Regions from separate parts of the Streptomyces sp. NPDC091209 genome, predicted to be linked through region 2. Evidence: riboswitches for the same ligand, from Rfam matches in the RefSeq annotation. Region 2 holds a riboswitch; the other holds the start of a gene.
What was found. A riboswitch is a leader RNA that binds a small molecule or an ion and turns the genes downstream of it on or off. The one in region 2 is predicted to bind thiamine pyrophosphate.

Region 1 (3,202 bases), on a different contig from region 2:
GCGCTCTCAGGCGCGGCGGCGCAGCCGGAGCGGTGCGTAGAGGGCGAGGGCGACGAGGAACGCCACGTAGTAGGAGAGGTCGGCGCCGTGCAGCGCGTCGGCCACCGGTCCGACGTAGAGGCCGGTGTCCATGAACGGAACGGCCGCGCCGAACGCCGCGACGAAGGCCACCAGCGAAGGCCATCCCGGGCGTGGCCGGGAGATCTCGACGGCGACGTCGACCGGGGCGCCGCCGCGTTCCCGCCCGCGGGCGATCCAGTCGACGACGACGATCGCGACGAACCCGGGGATCCAATAGCCCACGAACAGCAGCACGTTCTGGAAGCGGGCCGTGGTGTCGGCGGCGTGCATCCACAGCACCAGCGGGAAGCCGAGCGCGGCGGCCAGGGCGGCGGCCACCGGGCGCGGGATCCGCAGGCCCAGGGTCTGCAGCGCCAGCGAACCGCTGTAGTCGTTCATCGCGTTGCTGCACACCGCCGCCAGTGCCACGGCCAGCAGCCCGAACGCGCCCGCCGTCCCGCCGCCCAGCAACGCGTCCACGCCCGCGGCCGTCTGGTCGGTCAGGACGGACGCGCCCCACAGTCCGAGGACCTGCACGGCGACGAAGGACACGACGAGGCCGAGCAGGGTGCACCAGAACATCCGCGGACGGGACGTGGTGCGCGGCAGATAGCGGCTGAAGTCACCGGCGTACGGTGCCCAGGACAGCGACAGACTGAGCGCGATGGTGCTGGTGAGCACGAACGCGCCCGCGCGGTCGGCACCGGTCGCGGCCCCGCTCGCGGCGGGATGGACGCCGTCGAGCATGCGCCAGGCGATCACCGCGAAGGCGACGGCGAGCACGAACGTCATGACGATCTGCAGGCGGTGGATGGCTTCGTAGCCGAGGACGCCGAGCGCCCCCTGGGCGAGCATCATGACGAGCACGCCGAGCCAGAACGGCCAGCCGCACAGCCGCGCCAGCGCGTCCCCGCCGAACAGCCCGATCAGCGCGTCCCAGGCGACCGAGGACAGCCACTGGAGCGTCCCGGGCAGCACCACCGCCCGGCCGAACGCGAGCCGTGCGAGCGGGAGTTGGCCGGTGCCGGTGAGGCCGCCCCAGGTGCTGAGGTAAGCGGTGGGCAGCGCGCCGAGCACGGTCCCGAGGACGACCGCCGCGAGGGCGGTACCGAAGTCCAGGCCCAGCGTGATGCCGATGGTGCCGGTGAACACGCCCGTCATCGTCAGGTTCGGCGCGAACCACACGGTGAACAGGCGCCCGGCGCCGCCGTACCGGTTGTTCTCGGGGACCGGCTCGATGCCGTGTCCCTCCACCCGCAGGTCGCCGGGTGCGGAGGGCATCCGGCCGTCGAAGACGGCGGGCCGGTCGTCGGCGGGCACCCCGCCGGAAACATGCGCCAATGGCATGGAAGACATCCCTCCGCCAGTACGAACTGGTTCAGGTTCGACGGGTGTGATCTCAGCCCTCGGACGGGGCACCCCGTGTCCGGTACGACGGACACATTAACCCCATCCCCCAGGTGGTGGGTACGACGGCTCCCGCGCAGGACAGCCCTTGCGCAGGGCGGGTCCTGCGTGCGAGGGGCGTTGTGCACCGCGGGTCCTGCGTGCGACGGCCGTTGTGCACGGCGGAGGTTCCCGCCCTCGGTCCGTACGGGACGAGGCGGGACCGTGACGCGCGGGACCGGGGGATCGCGTCAGCCCGGGACGGCGGCGGGCTGGTCTGCCCGGGACGGCGATCCTCCACCCGTCCTCCTGGAGTCACCCACCCGGACCAGCGCCCGCCCCTGCGCTCCGCTTCATCCGAGCGGCTCGACCGGGCCCTTCGCAGCGCGGCGCGCGCCGCCCCTCGGTAGTGTCGGAAGTGATCGCCGCTCGCTCTCCGCTCCCGGGTTCCCGGACCCGGGTGGCCGGGCGGAAGGAGGCAGAGTGCCGTGACCGTGATCTCCCTGAAGTCAGCGCAACTGCGGTATGGGCCCACCCTCCCGTACGCCGAAGCCGGCTACCCCAGTGGTACACCGGTCGTCTTCGTGCACGGTCTGGCCGACTCCTGGTGGTCCTTCGAACCCCTCCTGAGGCGCCTTCCGGCGTCCCTGCACGGCTACGCGCCCACGCAGCGCGGGCACGGCGATGCCGACCGGCCCGCCGAGGGCTACACTCCCGACGACTTCGCCTCCGACCTGGTCGCCTTCCTGGACGCGGTCGACATCTCCCGCGCCATCCTGGTCGGAGCGTCCAGCGGCGGCGTACCGGCCCGGATCGTCGCCGGCAGCTACCCCGACCGCATCGCGGGCCTGGTTCTGCTCGGCGTTCCCGGCACCCTCGCGGACAACCAGGCGGTGGCCGGGACGGCCAAGGCCCTGGAAGGCCTCTCCGATCCCGTGCCCCGCGCGTTCGTCGAGGACTTCCTGGCCGGCGCGGCGGCCCGCCCGATCGCCCGGGGGTTCATCGAGACGATGGTGGAGGAGAACCTCAAACTCCCCGCGTACGTCTGGAAGGAGACCGCGCGCGGTCTCCTCGACGCCGATCTCGGCGCGACCCTCGCGGGCATCCTGGTGCCCACCCTCGTCATCTGGGGCGAACAGGACGAGCTCCTGCCCCGCGAGGACCAGCAGACCATCCTGGACGCCGTTCACGGCTCGGACTTCCTCGCCTACGAGGGCACCGGCCACGTCCTCCACTGGGAACAGCCCGAACGGGTGGTCGCCGACATCACCGCGTTCGCCACGCGGATCGAGCACCCCGGTACTCCCTACGGCACTGTCTGACCTCGCTCGGAGCGGTGAACGGCGGCGGCCCGAAACGGGGGCGCCGCCGAGCGCTCGGGTCGGGGCACGACGGTTGACGCGGTCCGAACCGCTGACGCCGACAGTAACATGGCATGCTCATGCTCCCCACAGGAAGGGATCACGTGCCATGAGACCGAGCCGACGCTCCCTGCTCGCCGCCACCGCCGTACTGAGCACCGTTCTCGCCGTCCCCGCGCCCGCCGACGCCGCCGAAGTCCCCGTCGCGGGCGCCTACTACGTCCAGAGCGCCACCACAGGACTGAACGCCGCCGACAGCGGGGGCGCGGTCGTCCAGCACAACCCCAAGGGCAACGAGGATCACCAGCAGTGGACCTTGCGGCCGATCGGCTCCTCCTTCGTCCTCGAAAGCGCCGACACCGCGGGCAGTTGTCTGGGCCGCTCGGGCGACCAGG
Region 2 (3,202 bases):
CGAAGGCGGAACCCTCGGCCTTGCCCAGCAGGACGGCCTTGGACAGCGGCGGCCGGTCGTACGGCTGATGCGGCTCCGCGCCGATCAGCGTGACGGTGCCCGGGAAGCCCTGCTCGCGCAGGGCGACCGCGGTCTGCACTCCGGCGATGCCCGCGCCCACCACGACGACCCTCCGTACCGTGGGCCCCTGCGACTGTGCCTGCGTCTGCTCGCTCACCTGATCACCATAGACACGTGACAGGCATCGCTTACCTGCAAATGGGGTACTCGGCGCCCCGGTAACCGGGGATGAAGCGCTCGTCGTCTGTCGTTGCCTGTCGTGGTCGGCCACCCTCGGACGGCCCACAGACGGCCCGGTCTCGGCCCCCGAGGGGCCGCTAACGTCAGCGGCCCCGCCAGCGACCGAAGCCGCTCGGGACCCCGGTAGAGATCAGGGCCCGGTAAGGAGGTTGTTTCCGCAGGGGTGCAACGGCCGTCGGAGTCCAGGGCGTTGCCGCGCGAGCGTAGCGAGCTGCCAAGGGTCGTGCGGCTGTACGCCGCTCCTTTTGGGCATTCATGCTTCGTGATCGGGGTCGAGCACCACCATGAACCTGTTGCCTTCCGGATCCGTCATCAGGGCTTGCATGGAATCGTGAGGTTTCACGAGAGAGGCGCCCTTGGCGATCAGCGTCTCAACCTGTTCGGCGATCGTTCCGACAAGGACGGTGACGACCGGTAGCACAGCCGGAGATTCCGCTTCGCCGACGCTGCACCCACCCCAACCCGGGATGCCGCCCCAGAACCTGATCATTTTCTCTGGGTCTAATGCTTCAAAATGAACGTGCATGCTGCTGTCTCACCTTCATCTGTGCGACCGAAGCCGAAAACGGCCTACCGAATCGATCCGGCAGACCGTTACGGGTGAACGGACTTCAGCAGTCGATCACGGTGTTGCCCGAGTCTGCGATTCCGGCCTCGCTGAAGCGTCCGTGGTACTCGACCTGAAGGGTCACCTGAGTGTTGTACGTCTCGTTGTGGCCATCATGAGAAGCGGGACGACAATCGGTCGCGCGCGGCTCTTCCACCACGCTCGTCCCCGTGCCCTCCCGTGACTCCCAGGTCCAGGTCTCCTCCAGTCGCACGCGGCCGTCGGGCAGTTCCACGACGAGGGACACGCAGTGGCCCGAGGCGGTGGTCCCGTCGTGCATGAGCTGCACGTAGCGGAAGTCGAGGCGGTCGCCCTCACGGGTGCCCACGAGGTGTCCGCGGACGATGTCGCCGCCCGTGTAGTCGGCCCAGACCGTGCCGTCGCGCTCGTGGTAGGCGAACCGGGTGCGGGTGCCCACCTGGCCCGGCGCCTGGTCGGCGACGGGGACGAGGACAAGGCCGTCGAGGGGTCGCGCCATGGTCGGATGCTCCCTTACTGAGACGGTCGGGGGCGGGCTAGGGTGGCCAACGTAAAGCACTCGCGGGAGCCCGGACGCACCGGGCTGAGAGGGAGGCTGGGGCGGCCTCCGACCGTACGAACCTGATCCGGGTCATGCCGGCGAAGGGAGGGGCTGGACGCCCATGCCGTCTGCACGTTCGTCGGACGTCCTCGTCATCGGGGGCGGAATCATCGGTCTGGTGACGGCCTGGCGGGCCGCGCAACGCGGGTTCACCACCGCGCTCGTGGACCCGGAGCCGGGCGGCGGGGCCGCCCAGGTCGCGGCCGGGATGCTCGCCGCGGTCACCGAACTCCACTTCGGCGAGGAGACCCTGCTGGGTCTCAACCTCGCCTCCGCGCGCCGCTATCCGGACTTCGCCACCGAGTTGACCGAGGCGACCGGCCAGGACCTCGGCTATCGCCGGTGCGGCACGCTGGCCGTCGCGCTGGACGCCGACGACCGCGCCCATCTGCGGGAACTGCACGCCCTTCAGGTCCGCTCGGGGCTGGAGTCGGAGTGGCTGAGCGGCCGTGAGTGCCGCCGTCTGGAGCCGATGCTCGCGCCGGGCGTGCGCGGGGGTCTGCGGGTCGACGGCGACCACCAGATCGACCCGCGGCGCCTGGCGGGAGCCCTGGTCACGGCGTGCGAGCGGGCCGGAGTGGTGCTGCACCGGACGTGGGCGGAGTGTCTGACGGTCGTACGGGACCGGGCCGCCGGAGTGGTCACCACGGACGGCACCGAACTCCTCGCGGGCCAGGTGGTGCTCGCCGGGGGCAGCCTCAGCGGGCGGTTGAGGGGCGTCCCCGATGACGTCGTGCCGCCGGTGCGCCCGGTGAAGGGGCAGGTACTGCGGCTGACCGTGCCGCGGCGGTACGCGCCCTTCCTCAACCGCACCGTGCGGGCCGTGGTGCGTGGCAGCCACGTCTATCTGGTGCCGCGCGAGAACGGCGAGCTCGTGGTGGGCGCGACCAGCGAGGAACTGGGCTGGGACACCACCGTGACGGCGGGCGGTGTGTACGAACTGCTGCGCGACGCACACGAGTTGGTCCCCGGGATCACCGAGCTGCCGCTCACCGAGACCCGCGCGGGGCTGCGCCCCGGCTCGCCCGACAACGCGCCGCTGCTCGGCCCGACCGCACTGGACGGGCTGCTGCTGGCCACCGGTCACTTCCGCAACGGGGTGCTCCTGACGCCCGTGACCGGCGACGCGATGGCCCACGCCCTGACCACCGGCGCACTCCCCGCCGAGGCCCTCCCCTTCACCCCCCTGCGCTTCGGCGCCACCGCCCTCACGGAGCTGCCCGTATGAACATCGTCGTCAACGGGGAGCGGCGGCTGATCGCCGCGGGGACCGCGCTCGACGCGCTCGTCGCGACCCTCACCCCGGCACCGGCCGGGGTGGCCGCCGCCCTGAACGAAACCGTCGTCCCGCGCGCGCAGTGGTCGTCCACCTCCCTCACCGAGGGCGACCGCGTGGAAGTCCTCACCGCCGTCCAAGGAGGCTGACCCATGGCCGACGATCCCTTCGTCCTCGGTGGTACGACCTACGGGTCCCGGCTGATCATGGGGACGGGCGGCGCGCCCAGCCTCGACGTGCTGGAGCGCTCCCTGGTGGCGTCCGGTACGGAGCTGACGACGGTCGCGATGCGGCGCGTGGACGCGTCCGTGCACGGTTCGGTCCTGTCGGTGCTCGACCGGCTCGGCATCCGCGTCCTGCCGAACACGGCCGGCTGCTACACCGCCGGTGAGGCCGTGCTGACCGCCCGGCTGGCGCGTGAGGCGCTGGGCACGGACCT

Region 1: another riboswitch for thiamine pyrophosphate. It lies ahead of ACIQRL_RS40265 (purine-cytosine permease family protein); the one in region 2 lies ahead of thiO (glycine oxidase ThiO).

What each region holds. Positions count from the first base shown of each region.
Region 1 is NZ_JBIVVR010000024.1:81,606-84,807, reverse strand. Features, by position in the region: gene ACIQRL_RS40265 (purine-cytosine permease family protein) at 7-1,407, opposite strand; TPP riboswitch at 1,399-1,493, opposite strand; gene ACIQRL_RS40260 (alpha/beta fold hydrolase) at 1,935-2,768, shown strand; gene ACIQRL_RS40255 (phospholipase) at 2,917-3,202, shown strand, end outside.
Region 2 is NZ_JBIVVR010000001.1:435,044-438,245, forward strand. Features, by position in the region: gene ACIQRL_RS01930 (NAD(P)/FAD-dependent oxidoreductase) at 1-217, opposite strand, end outside; gene ACIQRL_RS01935 (VOC family protein) at 554-826, opposite strand; partial or broken gene ACIQRL_RS01940 (hypothetical protein) at 1,044-1,385, opposite strand; TPP riboswitch at 1,438-1,551, shown strand; gene thiO (glycine oxidase ThiO) at 1,549-2,715, shown strand; gene thiS (sulfur carrier protein ThiS) at 2,712-2,912, shown strand; gene ACIQRL_RS01955 (thiazole synthase) at 2,916-3,202, shown strand, end outside.